Regions from separate parts of the Micromonospora sp. NPDC047740 genome, predicted to be linked through region 1. Evidence: predicted binding sites of a transcription regulator. Region 1 holds the regulator's gene; the other holds the start of a gene.
The links. The regulator HspR, encoded in region 1, represses chaperone genes until heat shock. The targets are predictions, from matches to a motif close to TTGAGTNNNNNNNACTCAA.
Positions count from the first base shown of each region.

Region 1 (10,543 bases):
GCGGCGGTGGCATCGGGTACGGAGGTCGCCGCGACCAGGCTCTCCGCCGGCGCGGCGGCGTCCCCGCCGGGCAGGTGCAGCCGGCGCAGCGGGTCCGGCCGGAGCCTCCGCCAGCCGCGGACCAGCGGCCAGCCGGTCGTTCCGCCGGCCCGGTGCCGGTACGCCGCCTCGACCGCCTCGGCCACCGTCGGCACCCCGGCCGCCCCGGCCAGCGCCGCGGTGAGTTCCTTCGTCGCGCGGTCGTCGGGGCCGGTGCGTGGCGGCTCCGGCCCCACCAGTTCCGCCAGCCCGGCCACCACCGCGTCCACGTCGCCGGTCAGCCGGCGTAGGGCGGCCTGCCGTTCGGCGACCGTCTTCTCCAGCTCGGCGCGGAGCCCGTCCAGGCTGGCCGGGTCCACCGCCACGGTGGGCAGCAGCGGCACCCCGGTCAGCCCGTCGGCGTCGAGCAGCCGGCGCAGGTCACCGAGGACCCGGGGCAGCTCGGCCGGGGGCAGCCGGTCAGCCTGGTTGAGCACCACCACCGTCACGTCCTTGTGCCGATGGAACTCGCGCAGGTAGTTGGTGTGGATCACGCGGTCCGCGTACTTCTGCGGGTCGACCACCCAGACGACCAGGTCGACCAGGCCGAGCAGCCGGTCCACCTCCAGCCGGTGGGCGCGCTGCACCGAGTCGAAGTCGGGCAGGTCCAGCAGGACCAGGCCGTGCAGGGCCGACTCGTCGTCGCCGTCGAGGGCGCTCTCCCGGACGAACCGGTGCCGGGGCAGCACCCCGATCCAGTCGAGCAGTCGGGCCGCGCCGTTCAGCGGCCCCCAGACGCAGGCGTGCGCGACCCCGGTGGTCGGCCGGCGGACGCCGACCGGCGAGAGGTCCAGCCGGGCGAGGGCGTTGAACAGGCTCGACTTGCCGCTGCCGGTCGCCCCGGCCAGGGCGACCACGGTGTGGTGCCCGGACAGCGCGAGCCGGGTGCCGGCCCGTTCGACCACGGTGTGCGCGGTGACGAGTTGGGAGTCGGGCACCTGGCCGCCCACCGCATCGAGGAAGCGCTGGACCGCCTGCAGGCGCGTGACCAGGACGTCCGGGTCGACCCGCTGGTCGCCGCGGAACGCCTCGCGCATCCGACCGACGATGTTGCTCACCTCGGCCCACCTTCGTCTCCGGCCCACCCGGCCGAGCGGCGTCCCGCCCGGGCCCCGGCCCGGCCTGTGGTCGGCGTGCTCACCGGTGGCCACCCTGGTCGACGGCGGGCAGCACCGGCCCGTCCGCACGGGTCAGTCCGCTGCGGTGCCGGGCCTTCTCCACCTCGTTGGCCGCCCGGCGCAGGTCGGCGCCGGCCTCGACGCCCGGGCGGGCCGCCTCGGTGCGGGCGAGGAACCGGGCGGCCTCCTCCGCCAGCAGCGTGCCGATCCGGTCGAGCAGGTCCGCCCGGGCCTTGGTCGCCAGGTTCCGGACCGCCTGGTCCCCGAAGATCGCCTGCAGGACCGCCTGCCCGGCGACCGCGGTGCCGGCGCCGGTGGCGACCTCCAGCCCGGTCGGGATGAAGGCGGTGGAGGCGAACACCCCGATCATGACCGCCAGCCCGGTGGCGTTGACCGCGTACGCGGCCGTTCGGGCCACGAAGCGGCGGTCCCCGCCCTCGGCCCGGACCAGCTCCAGCACCCCGCGCTGCCAGTCGCGGACGAGTCGCTCGGCGCGCGCGGGCAGGTCGGCCGAGGCGTGGGCCAGCTCCGGTTCGAGCAGCGCCGCACCGGCCGGGTGCGCCTTCCACCCGGTGTACGCGTGCTCCGCCGCCTCGGCGGCCACCCCGCGCAGCAGCGTCACGAGCTGAGACTCGATGGCCGTCCGCAACTCGGCGGCGGGGGCCGGACGCCCGGTGAACCTGCCCACCACCCGGTCGCGCAGCCGGCTGATCCGGGCTTCCAGGGTGCGGAAGAACTCGCCCGTGCCGACGAACTCCTGCCAGCGGGCCAGCACCTCGCCGCGGAGCAGCCGGCCGTCCTTGAGCCCCTCCGCGACGGTCCGCTGCGCCCCCCGGTAGGCCGCCCGCACCCGCTCGTCCAGCGCGTCGGCGGCGGCCACCTGCTCATCGGCGGCGTCGGCCAGCCCCTCCACGGTGGGGTGCAGGGCGGCGAGCGCGCCGTCCAGGGTCTGCCGGACGACGGCGGAGCGGGCCTCGGCGTCCGCCGCGAGCCGGGCGAACCAGGTGCTCAGCGGGGCGGTGACCTTGTCGGGGAGCAGCCCCTGCCCGTCGACCCAGGTCTCCGGCAGTACGAAGAGCGGCGCGGCGCCGAGGTCCTGGGCGGCGAGCATCTCCGACAGGTGGGCGGCGATCTCGTCGGCCGCCTCCGGCGGCACCCGGTCCAGGACCATGGCGATCACCGTGCCGCGGGCCCGGGCGCCGCGCAGCAGCTCCCAGGGGACGGCGTCGGCGTACCGGGCGGCGGTGGTGACGAAGAGCCAGAGGTCGGCGGCGGCCAGGAGCTGCCCGGCGAGCGCCCGGTTGGCGTCGACCACCGAGTCGATGTCGGGCGCGTCGAGGAAGGCCAGCCCGGCCGGCAGCGCGGGCGCGGTGATCAGGTGCAGCGTGCCCGGGTGCTCGCTCGGCTCGTTGGTCCGGGTCAGGCCCGGCAGCAGGTCGCCCCGGCGGAACCACGCGGCGTCGGCCGGGTTGCAGACCAGCACCGGCGACCGGGTGGTGGGGCGGAGCACCCCGGCGGCGCTCACCCGCGCCTGGACGAGGCTGTTGACCAGGGTCGACTTGCCGGCGCCGGTCGAGCCGCCGACCACCACGAGCAGCGGGGCGTCGAGCCGGGCGAGCCGAGGGAGCAGATAGTCGTCGAGCTGGTCGGTGAGGCTGGCGGCGGCGCGCCGGGCGGGCTCCGCCGCGGGCAGGGTGAGCGGGAACCGCGCCGCCCCGATCGCGGCCCGCAGGCCGGCGAGCGCGGCGGGCAGGCCCTCGGCGCCGGTGGCGGGCGGGTCCTCCCCGGCGTCGGGTCCGGAGCGGGCTGCGACGGCGGGCGTGCCGGAATGGGTGGCGGAATCGCCATGCGTCGTCACCGCTAAAGCGTGCCCGACCGATGCAAGGGAAGACAACCGGACGGTAATAACGGTCAGGTTGCGTCGGGTCGACTCAACCTCGACTTGCGGTTTGCCGGCCGCGTGGCACTATTGAGTCCGGTCCACTCAACTTGTGGTGCGGTCGCTGCGGGCGACCCGCCGGGCAGCTCGGGGGCGAGGCTCCTGACCTGCTCACCGTTACGAAGCGAGGAAGCGAACATGGCACGTGCGGTCGGCATCGACCTCGGCACGACGAACTCCTGCGTCAGCGTTCTCGAGGGCGGTGAGCCCACCGTCATCGCCAACGCTGAGGGCTCGCGGACGACCCCCTCGATCGTCGCGTTCGCCCGCAACGGGGAGGTGCTCGTCGGTGAGGTCGCCAAGCGCCAGGCGGTGACCAACCCCGACCGGACCATCCGCTCGGTCAAGCGGGAGATCGGCACCAACTGGACCGTCGACATCGACGGCAAGAAGTACACCCCGCAGGAGATCTCGGCCCGCACGCTGATGAAGCTCAAGCGGGACGCCGAGGCGTACCTGGGCGAGCAGATCACCGACGCGGTGATCACTGTCCCCGCCTACTTCAACGACGGGCAGCGCCAGGCCACCAAGGAGGCCGGTGAGATCGCCGGCTTCAACGTGCTGCGGATCGTCAACGAGCCGACCGCGGCCGCCCTGGCGTACGGCCTGGACAAGGGTTCCAAGGAGCAGACCGTTCTGGTCTTCGACCTGGGTGGCGGCACCTTCGACGTCTCGCTGCTCGAGCTGGCCGAGGGTGTCATCGAGGTCAAGTCCACCAGCGGTGACAACCACCTCGGTGGTGACGACTGGGACCAGCGGATCATCGACCACCTGGTGAAGACCTTCCGTGGCGAGCACGGCATCGACCTGTCCCAGGACAAGATGGCGATGCAGCGGCTCAGGGAGGCGGCCGAGAAGGCCAAGATCGAGCTGTCCGCGGCCACCACCACCAACATCAACCTGCCGTACATCACCGCCGGTTCCGCCGGCCCGCTGCACCTCGACGTGACCCTGAGCCGCGCCGAGTTCCAGCGGATGACGCAGGATCTGCTGGACCGCTGCAAGGGCCCGTTCGAGCAGGCCGTGAAGGACGCCGGGATCAAGGTCTCGGACGTCGAGCACGTCATCCTGGTCGGCGGCTCGACCCGGATGCCGGCCGTGACCGACCTGGTCAAGCAGCTCACCGGCAAGGAGCCCAACAAGGGCGTGAACCCGGACGAGGTCGTCGCCGTCGGCGCCGCCCTGCAGGCCGGTGTGCTCAAGGGTGAGGTGAAGGACGTCCTGCTGCTCGACGTGACCCCGCTGAGCCTGGGCATCGAGACCAAGGGCGGCATCTTCACCAAGCTGATCGAGCGCAACACCACCATCCCGACCAAGCGCTCCGAGGTCTTCACCACGGCGGACGACAACCAGCCGTCGGTGCTGATCCAGGTGTTCCAGGGCGAGCGGGACATCGCGGCCTACAACAAGAAGCTCGGCACCTTCGAGCTGACCGGCCTCCCGCCGGCGCCGCGCGGCGTGCCGCAGATCGAGGTCACCTTCGACATCGACGCCAACGGCATCGTCAACGTGCACGCCAAGGACCTGGGCACCGGCAAGGAACAGAAGATGACGATCACCGGCGGCTCCTCGCTGCCGAAGGACGACATCGAGCGGATGCGCCGGGACGCCGAGGAGCACGCCGAGGAGGACAAGCGGCGCCGCGACGAGGCGGAGACCCGCAACGTGGCCGAGGCGCTCCAGTGGCAGACCGAGAAGTTCCTCGCCGAGAGCGGCGACAAGCTGCCCAGCGAGAACCGGGACCAGCTCAACGAGGCGCTCGGCGAGCTGCGCAGCGCGCTCGGCGGCCAGGACATCGACAAGATCAAGGCGGCCCACGAGCGGCTGGCCCAGGTCTCCCAGCAGGCCGGCTCGCTGCTCTACTCGCAGCAGCAGGGCGAGCAGGGTGCGCCGGGCGCGGCCGGGCCGGGCGCCGGTGCGACCGGTGCGACGGGTGGCGCGAAGGCCGGCGGCGCCGACGACGTGGTCGACGCGGAGATCGTGGACGAGGACAAGAAGTGACCTTCCGTCCCGGACACGAACGCACGGCAGAAGGATGAGGTAACCGCATGACGGAGAAGCCACGAGCGGCCGACCCGGGCTCCACCGGGTCGGCGCCGGGTGGCTCGGCGAGCGCCGGGCCGGGCGCCGGCGACGAGCCGCGGATCGTCATCCGAGACAAGCGCAGAATCGGCAAGACCACCGAGCAGCCCGCGGCGGACGCCGCAGCCGCGGACGCCGCGGCCGACGCGCCCGCCGAGGGGCTGGTCGAGGAGACCGAGGTCGTGGTCGACGAGATCGAGACCGAGGCGCCGGTCTCCGGTCCGCCGGTCGTCGACGCGCCGGCCGAGCCGACCGAGGAGGTCGAGGAGGTCGTCAAGCCGGGCGGGCCGCTCGGTGCCGAGCTGGAGGCGCTCCGGGCCGAGCTGGACGAGCGGACCCGGGATGTGCAGCGGGTGTCGGCCGAGTATGCCAACTACCGCAAGCGGGTCGACCGCGACCGCGCCCTGGTCCAGGAGCAGGCGACCGGCTCGGTGCTGACCGCGCTGCTGCCGATCCTCGACGACCTGGACCGGGCCCGCGAGCACGGCGACCTGGTGGGCGGGTTCGGCTCGGTGGCCGAGCAGCTCACCACGGCGCTGGGCAAGTTCGGCCTGACCGCGTTCGGCGAGCAGGGCGACCCGTTCGATCCGACCCGGCACGAGGCGGTGGCCCACCAGACCTCCGCCGACGTGACCGAACCGACCTGCGTGCAGGTCATGCGCCGGGGTTACCAGCTCGGCGAACGGCTGCTGCGGCCGGCCCTGGTCGCGGTCGCCGACCCCGAGTAGTGCCGACCCGTGACGTCCCGCCCGCCCGCACCGGGCGGGCGGGACGACCGGGGTACGTCCCGTGGAAGGGGGTGGACGGGTGAGTTCCAAGGACTGGATCGAGAAGGACTACTACGCCGTGCTGGGCGTGGAGAAGTCCGCCTCCTCCGACGAGATCAAGAAGTCGTACCGGAAGCTGGCCCGGGAGTCGCACCCGGACCACAACCCCGGCGACCCGAAGGCCGAGGAACGGTTCAAGGCCGTCTCCGAGGCGTACGCCGTGCTCGGCGAGGAGAAGAAGCGCCGCGAGTACGACGAGATGCGGTCGCTGTTCGGCTCGGGCGCGTTTCGCCGCAGCGCCCGTACCGGTGGCCAGCCGGGCGGCATGCCGTTCGACGTCTCCGACCTGTTCGGCGGCGCGGCCGGCGGCACCGACACCCGGTTCGGTGGCGGTGGGTTCACCGACCTGTTCAGCTCGATCTTCTCGGGCGGCGGCGCCGGTCCGGCCCGCGCTCGCGGCCCGGCACGCGGCCGGGACGTCGAGGCCGAGGTGGCGCTCGACTTCGAGGACGCGGTACGCGGCGTCACGCTGCCGCTGACGCTGCGCGCCCCCGGGGTCTGCGACACCTGCCACGGCAATGGCGCCAAGCCGGGCACCCAGCCGGTGGCCTGCCCGGTCTGCCAGGGCGCCGGGGTGACCACCCGCAACCAGGGGTCGTTCAGCTTCTCCGAGCCGTGCCGCAACTGCCAGGGCGTCGGCACGATCGTCGAGGAGAAGTGCCCGGAGTGCCACGGCACCGGCGGGGTCACCAAGACCCGCACGCTGAACGTGCGCTTTCCGGCCGGGGTGGCCGACGGCCAGCGGATCCGGCTGGCCGGCCGGGGCGAACCGGGCGAGCGGGGCGGCCCGGCGGGCGACCTGTTCGTCCACGTGAAGGTCCGCCCGGACGAGATGTTCGGGCGCTCCGGGGACGATCTGACCCTGACCGTGCCGATCACGTTCGCCGAGGCGGTGCTCGGCACCGACCTGCGCGTACCGACCCTGGACGGGACGGTGACCCTGCGGGTGCCGGCGGGTACTCCGAGCGGCCGGGTGCTGCGGGCCCGGGGCAAGGGCGTGGTACGCAAGGACGGCCGCGCCGGTGACCTGCTGGTCACCCTCGACGTGGTGGTCCCGGCGAAGGTGTCGGACGAGGCGCGGGCGGCGCTTGAGGCGTTCGCGGAACAGACCCCGCCCGCCGCGCGGGAACATCTCGACGCCCGGGTGCGTCGGTTCAGTTGACCGGTGAAGGCAGCGGAGGTGAGCGGGGATGTCGGAGGAGTTCGTCGGCTCGGGTGACCCTGCCTACGAGGCCAAGGTCTTGATGATCTCGGTGGCGGCCCGGATGGCGGGGATGCACCCGCAGACCCTGCGCCAGTACGACCGGCTCGGCCTCGTGCAGGCCGGCCGGGCGTCGGGCGGTGGCCGCCGGTACAGCGTCCGGGACGTGGTGCTGCTCCGCGAGGTGCAGCGACTCAGCCAGGACGACGGCATCAACCTGGCCGGGGTCAAGCGGATCATCGGCCTGGAACGGCTGCTGGAGGAGGCCCAGCAGCGGGTGGCCCGGCTGGAGGCGGAGCTGGATGCCGCGTACCGGCGGATCGCCGAGCTGGAGTCGCTGGGCCGGTTGTCCCGTGGCGACCTCGTGCCCACCAACCGCACCTCGACGGCGCTGGTCGTCTGGCGGCCACGCCGCACCGGCGACCGCTGATCCCGCCCTCCGCCGCCAGTAGCCACTCATTCCGCGCAGCTCCACGGGATGAGTGGCTGTTCCACGTCCGACAGCCACTCTCTCCGCTAACCTGTGAATCAGGCCCAACCAACTCAATCCGGACTCCGAACTTGGCAGGGGGAGCCATGACGGAATCGGCGAAGAAGGTGGCGCAGGAGGCGGAGGACCGGCTGGAGGAGATGGCCGTGAACATCCGCGAGCGGTTCGATCGGATAACCGAGAGCCGCTTCACCGACAAGATCAAAGAAGGTCGCTTCGCCGACCAGCTGGACCACGGCATCGACCGGGCCAGGCTCGACGAGCGGCGCAAGAAGCAGGGCGGATCGACGAGCTGACGATCCGGCGACGTGCGGGCCGGGACCCACGGGGGGTCCCGGCCCGTTCGCCGTCAATAGACGTGCGGGCCGGGACGCGGTGATGCCGCGCCGGGGTAAAGGGGACTAGAGGCGACGGTTCTCCCGCACCAGGCCGCCCTCGCACCAGTCGGGGTAGGCGAAGAGGTCCGGCCGGGCGAGCAGCACCCGGCTGTTGTGCGCCCAGTTGCGCATCAGCTCGTCCCCGGTCCGCTCGGCCTGCTCGACCAGTTTGCGGAAGCGGCGCTTCGGGTGGGCCCGGAAGTTCGTGCGGATGCCGTCGGCGGCGTAGATGTAGAGGCAGTGCAGGGCGAACCGGCGGGCTGGGCAGGCCGTGTCCATGGCCAGTTGGAAGAGCGTGTGCACCAGGTGGTCACCGGCGACCAGCAGGTCCCAGTCCGGGGGCATGGAGGCCAGCGGGACGGAGTCCGGCTGGTAGGCCCAGGCCCGCAGCTCCGCCGGCGAGGGGTCGACGGGGTTGGCGAAGCCGCGGAACGTTGACTCCTGCACGCTCACCGGCCAACCTTCCGTTTCCGCTGGCGGGGGCACCGGCCACCCGCGGACGCTGGCTGCTGGGGCGACACGGTAACGCGGTTGCGCGTACCTGCGGTAGACCTTCCCGGAACCAATTCGGCGACCGTTGGCCGGGCCGGGTCCACCGTACGGTCGACCCGGCCCGACCAGGGTCAGTCGGCCGCCCCCACCGGGACGGGCTGCCGGGCGGCGGTGCGCTGGCGCAGCCAGCGCTTGAACCAGGGCAGGTCGGGCAGGCGGGCCAGCATCGGCCCGGTCACCACGGTGATCAGCACGTACGCGGTGGCGAGCGCCGCCAGCTTCGGTTCGACCGGTTGCGCGGCGGCGACGGCGAGCCCGGCGATGACGATGGAGAACTCGCCGCGTGGGGTGAGCGCGAAGCCGGCCCGCCAGCGACCGGGCTCGGCGATCCCGGCCCGCCGGGCCGCCAGATAGCCGGTGAGCAGCTTCGTTCCCATGGTGACCACGGCTAGCCCCAGCGCCGGCAGCAGCACCGGGGGCATGTCCAGCGGGTTGGTGACCAGCCCGAAGAACACGAAGAAGACCGCGGCGAAGAGGTCCCGCAGCGGGGAGAGCAGCTCCGTCGCGTGGTGCGCCACCGGGCCGGAGAGCGCGATGCCGACCAGGAACGCCCCGACCGCCGCGGACACCTGCAGCTTGGCCGCGACGCCGGCGACCAGCAGGGTCAGGCCGAGCACCCCGAGCAGCAGCGCCTCGGGGTCCTTCGCGGAGAGCGCCGCGGAGATCAGGTGGCCGTACCGGATGGCGACGGCCAGCACGACGACCACGGTGAGCACCGCGACGGCGAGCGCCACACCGCCCTTGACCAGGCCGACCCCGGCGAGCAGCGCGGTGAGCAGCGGCAGGTAGAGGGCCATTGCCAGGTCCTCGATCACCAGCACGGAGAGGATCACCGGGGTTTCCCGGTTACCGACCCGGCCGAGGTCGCCGAGGACCTTGGCGATCACCCCGGACGACGAGACCCAGGTGACGCCGGCGAGCACCACGGCGGCGATCCAGCCCCAGCCGAGCAGCAGCGCGAAGGCGAAGCCGGGCAGCGCGTTGAGCACCGCGTCGATCAGGCCGGCCGGGGCCGCCGAGCGGAGGTTGCCCACCAGCTCGTTGGCGCTGTATTCCAGGCCGAGCATGACCAGCAGCAGGATGACGCCGATCTCCGCGCCGACGGCGAAGAACTCCTCGCTGGCGTTGAGCGGCAGCAGGCCGCCGTGGCCGAAGGCGAGCCCGGCGAGCAGGTAGAGGGGGATGGGCGAGAGGCCGACCCGGCGACTGAGCCGGCCGAGCAGGCCGAGCAGCAGCAGCAGCGCGCCGACCTCGATGAGCAGAATGGTGGTTTCGTGCATCCGCGTCAGCCGTCCGGGTCGGTGTCGGCAAGGATTGCGCTCACCCCGTCGAGGCCCTGGCGGGTGCCCACCACGACCACGACGTCACCGGCCGCGAAGCGGAAGGTCGGGTCCGGCGAGACGATGACCTCGCCGTCCCGTAGCACCGCCACGATGGAGGCGCTGGTGCGGGTACGCGCCTTGGTGTCGCCCAGCCGCTTGTTGACGTACTTCGAGCCGGCCGGGATGGCGATCTGCTCGGTGAGCAGCCCTGCGGCCTGCTCACGCAGCCCGGAGAGCTGGCCGAGCATCAGCGACGCGCCGAGGATGTCGGCGAGCGCCTCCGCCTCGTCGTCCGTCAGCGGGATGTCGGCCTGACAGGAGTCGGGATCGTCCGGGTCGTAGAGGACGAGATCCCGTCGGCCGTTGCGGTGGGACACCACGCCGACCCGGCGGCCCGATTCCGTCACCAGGTCGTGACGTACGCCGATCCCCGGTAAGGCAGTCTGTTCGACACGTACTCGCACGCAGGCGAGGTTACCCGGTTGGAGCTCGGATGGATTCGGCAAGATCCCGCCGCCCGGTCGTCCTCCTGCTGCTGCCCGTGCTGACAGCCTGCT
Region 1 is NZ_JBIDCT010000009.1:291,229-301,771, reverse strand. Features, by position in the region: gene ACGF4F_RS19260 (GTPase) at 1-1,115, opposite strand, end outside; gene ACGF4F_RS19255 (ABC transporter) at 1,216-3,054, opposite strand; gene dnaK (molecular chaperone DnaK) at 3,274-5,136, shown strand; gene grpE (nucleotide exchange factor GrpE) at 5,184-5,945, shown strand; gene dnaJ (molecular chaperone DnaJ) at 6,025-7,206, shown strand; gene ACGF4F_RS19235 (heat shock protein transcriptional repressor HspR) at 7,235-7,675, shown strand; gene ACGF4F_RS19230 (hypothetical protein) at 7,822-8,031, shown strand; gene ACGF4F_RS19225 (hypothetical protein) at 8,137-8,565, opposite strand; gene ACGF4F_RS19220 (cation:proton antiporter) at 8,736-9,944, opposite strand; gene ACGF4F_RS19215 (cation:proton antiporter regulatory subunit) at 9,950-10,450, opposite strand; gene ACGF4F_RS19210 (hypothetical protein) at 10,480-10,543, shown strand, end outside.

Region 2 (10,543 bases), on a different contig from region 1:
GCGGTCGAGGCCGGCCAACGCCCGGGCCCGGCGGCGGTCGGCGTCCCGGAACCGCAGCGCCAGGCTCAGGTGCGGGATCCAGCGCCCCGGCAGGTGCCACGGGCGCGGGCCGGGCGCCCCGGCGAGCACGTCCCAGACGGCACCGTGCAGGGCGAGCAACTGCGGCGCGGGCCGGACCAGCCAGACCAGCGGGGCGCTCCCGTCGAGCACCGCCACCCGGTCGAGGCGGGCGGGCAGGGGCAGCGCCGCGTCGCAGAGGTCGGCGAGGCGCTGCTCGGCCCCGGGTGGGAACTCGTCGACCGAGGCGAGGGTCAGGTGCGGGCGGTTGGTGGGGTGGATGTTGCGCGCCAGGCTGGGCAGACCGGCCTCGGCCAGCCGTCGCCAGGCCGCCCGTACCGCCTCCTCCAGCTCCGGCGAGCAGAGCAGTTCGACCGTACGCACGCCGTCAGGCTAGTCGCCAACGGTGTGTCGGGACGCCCCGTGGGGAATGCTCGCCGGATGAGCGTGCTGACCGAGACCGACGAACGCCACCTGCGCCGGGCCATCGCACTGGCCGCCGCCGCCCGGGAGGCCGGGGATGGCCCGTTCGGCTCGTTGCTGGTCGACACCGACGGGCGGGTGCTGGCCGAGGAGGTGAACACCGAGCGCACCGACGACGACATCACCGCGCATCCGGAGCTGAAGCTGGCCCGCTGGGCGGCCCGGCACCTGGCCGCCGACGCGGCGGCCGTCGCGACGATGTACACGAGTTGCCAGCCCTGCGGCATGTGCGCCACCGCCATCGAACGCTCGGGCCTGGGCCGGGTCGTGTACGCGCTCAGCGCCGAGCAGTTGGCCCAACTGCTCCCGGCGCCCCCGCCCGCCCCGGTGGCCTACGCCGGCCCGGCGCTGCTCGCCGAGGCGCGGGTGCCGTTCGAGACGGGCTGAGCCGGTCAGAGCCAGCCGGCCTCGCGGGCGACCCGGACCGCCTCGGCCCGGTCGGCGGCACCGAGCTTCTGCACGCAGGCGGCGAGGTGGTTGCGTACGGTTCCGGCCGCCAGGTGGGTACGCCGGGCGATCACGGCGACCGGTGTGCCGTACTCGGCCAGGCGCAGGGTCTCCAGCTCCCGGGCGGTCAACGGGCAGTCGGGCAGGGTCAGCGCGTCGGCGGCGAGCGCCGGGTCGACGTACCGGGCCCCGGAGTGGACCCGGCGGATCACGTCGGCGAGTGCTCCACCGGGCGCGCCCTTGGGCAGGAACCCCCGGGCTCCGGCGGCCAGCGCGGGGCGCAGCTGAGCGGGGCGACCGTGGCCGGTCAGGATCACCACGGCGCAGGCGGGCAGCACGCGGGCCAGTTCGGCGGCGGCCTGGATCCCGCCGGGCGGCGGCATCTGAAGGTCCAGCACGGCCACGTCCGGGCGGTGCGCCAGCGCGGCCGTCACGGCGGCCCGGCCGTCGGCGGCGTGCGCGACCACCTCGATGTCCGGCTCCAGGCCCAGCAGGGCCGCGAGGGCGAGCCGGATCAGCTCCTCGTCGTCGGCGAGCAGCACCCGGATCACGACGGCACCGGCAGGGTGGCCACGAGGCTGAACACCCCGTCCTCGGTGCGGGTGCGCACGGTGCCGCCGGCCGGGCCGAGCCGGTCGGCCAGCCCGCGCAGGCCGCCGCTGTGCTCGTCCGGTCCGTCGCCGCGGGCGCCGTCGTTGCGTACGGTCATCGTCACCAGGCCGTCCTCCCGGGTGATCTCGATCCGGCACCAGTCGGCCCGGCTGTGCCGCAGCACGTTCGTCCCGGCCTCCCGCAGCACCGCGGCCAGGTCGGCGGCGACCGCGGCGGGCAGGTCACCGTCGGGCGGCACGACCGTGCAGCGCACCCCGCTGGTACGCAGCACCTCACCCACCGCGGCCACCTGCTCGGCGAGGTCGACGGTCCGGTAGCCGTGCACGGCCGCGCGTACCCGGTGCAGGGCGGACCCGGCGAGGCGCTGCACCTCGGCGGCCTCCCGGCCGGCGCGGCCGGCGTCGACGGGCGCGACGCGGGCGGCCAGTTCGGCCTTCAGCGCGATCACCGTCAGGTCGTGGCCGAGCAGGTCGTGCACGTCCCGGGCGAAACGCAGCCGCTCCTCGGCGGCGGCCAGCCGGGCGCGGGCGGCCTGGCCCTGCCGCGCCTCGACGAGCAGGTCCCAGAACCACACCTGCACCCAGGTGACCGCGGCGACCCCCAGGCCGACGCCGCCGGTGACGAGCAGCGCGTGGCGTACCGGCACGCCGGCCCACCCGGCCACCACGACGGAGACCACGAGCATCGCGGCCATCGCGACGGTGGCGGTCGCCGGCCGGAACAGCAGCGGCAGCATGCCGACCAGCGACGCGCCCAACCAGGCCCAGGTCGGCCAGGTGCCGGCGGCGACCGGGCCGACGAGCGGCACGCTCAGCAGGGTGGCCACGGCCAGCGCGGCGTGCCGTCGGCGCCGCCGGTCGCCGGCGAGCCAGGGGGTGACCGCCGCGTGGACCACACCCGCCTGGGCGGCGACGAACGCGAGGAGCCCGACCGCGCCGAGGGCCCCGCGGACCGGGTCCGGCTCGCGGGCCAACCCGACACCCGGCAGCAGCAGGGTGGCACCGAGGTTGGTGGCCAGCGACGCCAGGGTCAGATGCCGGGCCCGGCGCAGCCGGCGGTCCGCCGCCTCGACCGTCATGCCCGCCGATCCTAGGTAAGTTGCCCGTCCGGTTCACCCCTGCGGAGTGTCATCGCCGCACCGTGCGTCCCGCACGGATCCCGGTGAGTTGTGCGCGGGCCGGCCGGGCGGCCGGTCGGGGCAGGGTCGGGGCATGACGGAGACGACGGCACGCGTACCCCGGAAATCGGCCCACGACGGCCGCCGGCTGGCGCGGCACCTCGCCGAGATGGTCGCCGCGATGCTGGCGGGCATGCTGCTGCTCGACCCGGTGTGGCGGGCGGGTGCCGCGGTGCTGGGCGGCGCGGACGTCCTCGCCCGGACGGACGTGGCGGCGCTGGTGATGGCGACGGACATGGCACTCGGGATGGCCGCCTGGATGTGGCACCGCGGTCACCGACGGGTCGCCGTCGTCGAGATGGTGGCCGCCATGTACGTCCCGTTCCTGCTGCTCCTCCCGCCCTGGTGGGCCGGGCTGGTCGGGGACCACGGGCTGACGCTCGGCGGCCACCTGCTGATGCTGCCCGCGATGGTGCTGGTGGCGCTGCGGCACCGCCACGCGCCTGCGGCACCGCCCCGCCGGCACCCGGCCGCCGCGGCGCTGGCGCGCCGGTGGCCCACCGCGCTCGCCCTGCTGATGACCCTGGACCTCTGGATCGCGCCGGCCGTGCTCGCCCCGTGGACGTTGCTCGTGCTGCCGGCCGGTTACCTGCTGCTCGGCACCGGGCGCCGGCAGTGGCGCGACCGACGGGCCCTCGCGCTCCAACTCGCCGGGCTGGCCGGCTGGGGCGGGCTGGCCGCGGTCGCCCTATTCGTGCCGGACGGCGTCGGCGGCGCGCTGGTGGCCGCCGGCTGGCTGACGCACGCCGCGTGGGACCTGGCGCACCACCGCAGCGGCCGGGTGGTCCCGCGGGCGTACGCCGAGTGGTGCGCGGTGCTGGACGCGGCGGTGGGGATCACCATGGCGCTGGCCCTGCTGGGCGGATGAGCGCGACTCGGTGTGCCGGTCGCCGCGCGGCCCGGTCGGCGGTGATGAAAGGCTTGCCGCATGAGTTCCGCACCAACGCCGACCAACCCCACCAGCCCTGCCGCCGACGACCCGGCCACCACCTTCGCAGACCTCGGGCTGCGCACCGAGCTGCTGAACGCGCTGGCCGCGCTCGGCTACGAGGAACCGACCCCGATCCAGCGGGAGGCGATCCCGCCGCTGCACGCCGGCCGGGACCTGCTGGGCCAGGCGGCGACCGGTACGGGCAAGACGGCGGCGTTCGCCCTGCCGCTGTTGCAGCGGATGCCGGACGAGCGGCCCGGCGGCGAACCGGTGTCGCTGGTGCTGGTGCCCACCCGGGAGCTGGCCGTGCAGGTCTCCGAGGCGTTCCACCGGTACGGCAAGGACCTGGGCACCCGGGTCCTGCCGATCTACGGCGGCCAGCCGATCGGCCGGCAGCTGCGGGCGCTCGACCTGGGCGTGGACGTGGTGGTGGCGACGCCGGGCCGGGCGCTGGACCACATCGCCCGGGGCACTCTGCGGCTGGATTCGCTGGCCACGGTGGTGCTGGACGAGGCGGACGAGATGCTCGACATGGGCTTCGCCGAGGACATCGAGGCGATCCTGGAGCACGCCCCGGCCGACCGGCAGACGGTGCTGTTCTCGGCGACCATGCCCGCGCGCATCGACGGGCTGGCCCGCCAGCACCTGACCGACCCGGTCCGCATCCAGATCGAGCGGGAGCGGCCGGTGGCCGGCGAGGCGCCCCGGGTGCGGCAGAGCGCGTACCTGGTGGCGCGGGCGCACAAGCCGGCGGCGCTGGGCCGGGTGCTGGACGTGGAGTCGCCAACCGCGGCGATCGTGTTCTGCCGCAGCCGGGAGGAGGTGGACCGGCTCACCGAGACGATGAACGGCCGGGGCTACCGGGCCGAGGCGCTGCACGGCGGGATGAGCCAGGAGCAGCGGGACCGGGTGATGGGCCGGCTGCGGGCGGGCACCGCCGACCTGCTGGTGGCCACCGACGTGGCGGCCCGCGGCCTGGACGTCGAGCAGCTCACCCACGTGGTGAACTACGACGTGCCGTCGGCGCCCGAGTCGTACGTGCACCGGATCGGCCGGGTGGGTCGGGCCGGCCGGGAGGGCGTGGCGATCACCCTCGCCGAGCCGCGCGAGCACCGGATGCTCAAGACCATCGAGCGGGTCACCGGCCAGCGGATCGCCGTCGACAAGATCCCCACGGTGGCGGACCTGCGTACCCGGCGGCTGGAGCTGACCCAGGCGGCGCTGCGGGAGTCGCTGCTGGAGGACGACCTGGAGCCGTTCCGGGCGATCGTCGAGTCGCTGACCGACGAGTTCGACCTGATGGAGGTGGCGCTCGCCGCGGTGAAGCTGGCCCACGAGGCCACCCTGCCGGGCACTACCGACGAGGAGGAGGAGATCCCGCAGGTCGCGGTCCGGCCGTCCCGAGAGGGCCGACCGGGGTACGAGGGCCGGGAGCGGCGCGGCGGCGGCCGGCCGAGTGCCGGCGGTACGACGCAGGTCTTCATCGGGCTCGGCCGGCGTGCCGGGGTCCGGCCGCAGGACCTGGTCGGGGCGATCACCGGGGAGACCCGGGTCAGTGGCCGGGACATCGGCTCGATCGAGATCGCCGACCGGTTCTCCCTGGTGGAGGTCCCGTACGCGGTCGCCGACGAGGTGATCCGGGGGCTGCGCGGCAGCACCATCAAGGGCCGCAAGGCCACCGTGCGTCGGGACCGGGACACCGACGGCGGCGAGCGCCGCTTCGACGGCGAGCGGCGGGAGCGGCGCGGCCCGGATCTCGACGGCGGTGCGCGGCGGGAGCGCCGGGACCGCTGGTGAGCACGGCGGAGGCCCCCGGTCGAACGACCGGGGGCCTCGTTGTGCCGGGCGAACGGGTCAGGCCGCGGCGAGCGGCTGGCCGCCCAGGGTCTCCGCGTCGACGTCGGCCGGGCGCAGCGCCAGGGCGAGCACGTCGGCGACATCGGCGAGGGTGTGGATGGTCAGCGCCTCGCGTACCTCGGTCGGGAGGTCGTCGAGGTCCGGCTCGTTGCGCTTCGGGATGATCACCTCGGTCAGGCCGGCCCGGTGGGCGGCGAGCAGCTTCTGCTTCACGCCGCCGATGGGCAGCACCCGGCCGGAGAGGGTCACCTCACCGGTCATCCCGAACTCGGGGCGGACCGGTCGGCCGCTGGCCAGTGAGGCCAGCGCGGTGACCATGGTGATGCCGGCGCTGGGGCCGTCCTTGGGCACCGCGCCCGCCGGGACGTGCAGGTGGATCCGCCGCCCGGCCAGGGCGTTCGGGTCCAGCCCGAGCCGCCGCCCGTTCGACCGCAGGTACGACAGGGCGATGTGCGCGGATTCCTTCATCACGTCGCCGAGCTGGCCGGTCAGGGTCAGCCCCGGCTCGCCCTCCATGCTGGTCGCCTCGATGAACAGCACGTCGCCGCCGGCACCGGTGACCGCCAGTCCGGTGGCCACGCCGGGCACCGCCGTCCGCTCCGCCGACTCCGGGGTGAACTTCGGCCGGCCCAGGTAGCGGGCCAGGTTGTCGGTGTCCACCCGCACCGGGGCCGGGTCGGCGGCCAGCGCGACCGCCACCTTGCGCAGGATCTTGGCCAGGGCGCGTTCGAGCTGCCGGACGCCGGCCTCCCGGGTGTACTCGCCGGCGATGAGGGCCAGGGCCTGGTCGGCGATGGTCACCTCGTCGGCGGTCAGCCCGGCCCGCTCCCGCTGCCGGGGCAGCAGGTGGTCCCGGGCGATGGCCACCTTCTCGTCCTCGGTGTAGCCGTCCAGCGTGACCAGCTCCATCCGGTCCAGCAGCGGGCCGGGGACGGTCTCCACCACGTTGGCGGTGGCCAGGAAGAGCACGTCGGACAGGTCGAGGTCGACCTCGAGGTAGTGGTCCCGGAAGGTGTGGTTCTGCGCCGGGTCGAGCACCTCCAGCAGGGCCGCCGCCGGATCGCCGGCGTAGCCGACGGCCAGCTTGTCGACCTCGTCGAGGAGCACGACCGGGTTCATCGAGCCGGCCTCGCGCAGGGCACGGACGATCCGGCCGGGCAGCGCGCCGACGTAGGTGCGGCGGTGACCGCGAATCTCCGCCTCGTCCCGGACGCCACCGAGGGAGACCCGGACGAAGTTGCGCCCGAGCGCCCGGGCGATCGACTCGCCGAGGCTGGTCTTGCCGACGCCGGGCGGGCCGGCCAGGGCGAGCACCGCGCCGGAGCCACGCCCGCCGACCACGCCGAGGTTGCGCTCGGCGCGCCGGTTGCGCACCGCCAGGTATTCCAGGATGCGATCCTTCACGTCGGCCAGGCCGGCGTGGTCGGCGTCGAGCACCGCGCGGGCCGCGCCGAGGTCGGTGTTGTCCTCGGTACGCGTGCTCCACGGCATCTCCAGCACCGTGTCGAGCCAGGTGCGGATCCAGCCGGCCTCCGGCGAGGCGTCGCTGGCCCGCTCCAGCTTGCCGACCTCACGCAGGGCCGCCTCGCGTACCTTGTCGGGCAGGTCGGCGGACTCGACCCGCGAGCGGTAGTCGGCGGAGCCGTCCGGCTCGTCCTCACCGAGTTCCTTGCGGATCGCGGCGAGCTGCTGGCGGAGCAGGAACTCCCGCTGGGACTTCTCCAGGCCCTCCCGGACGTCGCTGTTGATCTGCTCGGTGACCTCCTGCTCGGCCAGGTGGTCCCGCACCCAGCCGACCAGCAGCTCGAGCCGGGCGGTGACGTCCGGGGCGGCGAGCAGCTCGGTCTTCTGCGCCAGGCTGAGCCAGGGCGCGTAGCCGGCCGCGTCGGCCAGCTCGGAGAGGTCGGTCATCCGCTCCATGGCGTCGATGACCTGCCAGGCGCCACGCTGCTGGAGGACCGAGGTCATCAGCGCGCGGTACTCGCGGGCGAGTTCCCGGGCGCGGCCGGCCGGTGCGGGTTCGTCGAGTTCGGTCGCCTCGACCCAGAGGGCGGCGCCCGGTCCGGGCACGCCGGAGCCGATCCGGGCCCGGGCGAGGCCACGGACCACGGCGGCGGGCTCGCCGCTGGGCAGCCGGCCCACCTTCTCGATGGTGGCGATCACGCCGACGGAGCCGTACTCGCCGTCGATGCGGGGCACGGCGAGCAGCTTCTTGTCGCCGCTGGCGCGGGCCGCGTCGACCGCGGCCTGGGTGGTCGGGTCGAGGGTCACCGGGATGACCATGCCCGGCAGCAGGACGGCGTCGGTGAGGGGAAGTACCGGAAGAGTTGCCATCGAACACCTGCTATCACGTTGAGTTGAGCGTGTCTGACTCAAGTTACAAACCGTGCCCCTTGTTCCGGGATGTGACCCACGCCACTCATTCGCATCCGCCCACTGCCGTACACAGGGCCCGAGAGAGCCATTCCGCCGGCGGATTAGCCGACCCGCCGAATGGCGAAGGTCGGTTATTGTTGCGAAATTGCCGCGCCATAGGTCAAACTCTTAGCCACACCCCGCCCGACACAGGGAGCAATGGCGATGGCAAGGAAAGTAATCACCGTTCTGACCGACGACCTTGACGGCGGAAAGGCCGATCGGACCGTCGAGTTCAGCCTGGACGGCGTGGCGTACACGATCGACGTCTCCGACGAGAACGCGGGCGTCCTGCGTAAGGCCCTGGACCCGTTCATCACCGCTGGCCGGCGGATCGGGCGCGGGCCGGTCGAGGCGGGTCGCGCGGCACGTCGGGCCGCCCGTCCGGCCACCTCGGGAATGGACCGCGAGCAGAACCGCGCCATCCGGGAATGGGCCGCGAAGAACGGCTACGAGATTTCCGAGCGGGGCCGCATCCCCGTCTCGGTGGTGGAGGCCTACAAGAACCGCTGAACCTCCTGGTTCACCGTCGGGCACACCGGGGTCACGCTGAGAAATCGGCATGACCCCGGTCGGCTTTTCCCCGCGTTAACAATTTTCATACCCGGGAGGAGAGCCGGTAGGGAACTCCACCCCCACGCCGTGACCGACACCACCATGGCCGGCACCTGACCGGCATCCTGTCGCACCCCTCGACTGTAATGACCGACGACGCCTGAGGTCATTACGAGCACGACGCACGGGGGTGGACGCATGGCGACCTGGTGGAGGCAGACCGGGGGCGGGTTGCCCCGCACCTTCTGGTATCTCTGGACCGCCACACTGATCAACCGGTTGGGCGGGTTCGTCGCCATCTACCTCGGCGTCTACCTGGTCTCCGTACGGCACTTCGACCCCTCGTACGCCGGCGTGGTGATCGGGTTGCACGGGGCCGGCAGCGCCCTCGGCACGCTGCTCGGCGGCATCATCGCGGACCGGTGGGGGCGGCGACCGGCGATGCTGGCCGGCAACCTCAGCGCCGCAGTCACCGCGGCCGCCCTGGGCCTCACCGGCCACCCCGTCGCGATCGCGGCGCTCACCCTGTCGCTCGGGCTCTGCCTCGGCGTGGCCCGGCCGGCCTTCACCGCCACCATCATCGACGTGGTCGGCGACCGCGACCGGCTACGCGCACTGACCCTCAACTACTGGGCCATCAACATCGGCTTCTCGGTGGCCGCCACCCTGGCCGGCGTGCTGATCCGGGCCGACCCGGTGCTGCTGTTCGTGATCAACGCGGCCGTGCTGCTGGGCACCGCCGCCCTGATCGCGGTCAAGGTGCCCGAGTCCCGCCCAGCCCCGGAGGTCGTCGCACCGCGCGCCCCGGCTGACCGGGGCGGCCTCGGCACAGTACTGCGCGACCGGGTCTTCCTCACCTTCACGGCGCTGACCGGGCTCATCTGGCTGTGCATCGAAGCGGACGTGATGCTGCCGGTGGCCTTGCAGGCCGACGGGCTGCCGGCATCGGCGTACGGGCCGGTCATCGCGGTGAACGGACTGATGATCGTGGTGGGGCAACTCTTCGTGCCACGGCTGATCGCCCGCTTCGACCGCTCCCGCACCATCGCGCTGGCAGCGGTGGTGATCGGCGCCGGGTTCGCCCTCACCGCGCTGGCCGACACCGTCTGGTTCTACGCCGGCACCGTCATGGTCTGGACGCTCGGCGAAATGCTCATGACGCCCGCCAATTCGGCGCTCACCGCCGACCTCTCCCCCACCGCGCAGCGCGGCCGCTACCAGGGCGTCTACTCGCTCGGCTACGCCTTCGCCAGCTCCGCCGGGCCAACCGTGGGCGGCCTGATCACCGGCCGGTTCGGCGACACCGAGCTCTGGCTGGGGCTGGCCGGCCTGGCGCTGCTGGTGGCGCTGGGCAACCTGCTCGCCGGGCCGGCCCGGACCCGGCGCATCGCGGCGCTGCGCATACCCGCCCCGGCGCCAGCCCGACCGGAACCCGCGCCGGTCTGACCGGGAACGGTCGGTGCCGCGGCCTTTCCACGGTTCGGTCCGCCGCCCAGCTCGGAAGATCCGCGTCATTCCCGCTGAGGTACCGCGGTGACGGTGCAACGGTGGATCGGGAGAATTCACGGCGCCGTTCCGCCGCAACCGGGTGGTCGATCAGTCGACCCAGAGATGGTCGAAGGCGAAGCCGCCGGCGAACTCGTCCCGCCGGGCGGCGAGCCGCCGGATCTGCTGCCGCAGCTCGTCCCGGTCCACCAGTGGCGGCTCGCCGACCTCGAGGTCGCGCAACCGCTCCCCGACCGCCACCGCGGCCAGGTCCTCGGCGAGCCGGCCCGGGTCCACCCCACAGGAGAAACGCTGCGCGAAGAGTTGGACCCGCTCGACCAGGCACCGGCCGGGCCGCACCTCGACCCAGCTCCACCCCTCGGCCGGGCCGTCCGCCCATTGCACGTGCAGCCCGCGGACGATCGGGTCGGCGAGGCGCCGCTCGACGAACGCCTCGACAGCGGCGGCCCGGGTCAGCGCCCCGAGGTCGTTGACCGGCCCGCGGCGGCCGTCGGGAAGCCGGC
Region 2 is NZ_JBIDCT010000001.1:237,190-247,732, reverse strand. Features, by position in the region: gene ACGF4F_RS01180 (2'-5' RNA ligase family protein) at 1-441, opposite strand, end outside; gene ACGF4F_RS01175 (nucleoside deaminase) at 499-927, shown strand; gene ACGF4F_RS01170 (response regulator transcription factor) at 933-1,538, opposite strand; gene ACGF4F_RS01165 (histidine kinase) at 1,535-2,677, opposite strand; gene ACGF4F_RS01160 (hypothetical protein) at 2,811-3,644, shown strand; gene ACGF4F_RS01155 (DEAD/DEAH box helicase) at 3,705-5,504, shown strand; gene lon (endopeptidase La) at 5,562-7,898, opposite strand; gene ACGF4F_RS01145 (Lsr2 family protein) at 8,145-8,492, shown strand; gene ACGF4F_RS01140 (MFS transporter) at 8,733-9,980, shown strand; gene ACGF4F_RS01135 (hypothetical protein) at 10,131-10,543, opposite strand, start outside.
Region 2: a site for HspR is predicted at 7,922-7,940, ahead of lon (endopeptidase La). Genes of this name have one in related genera too.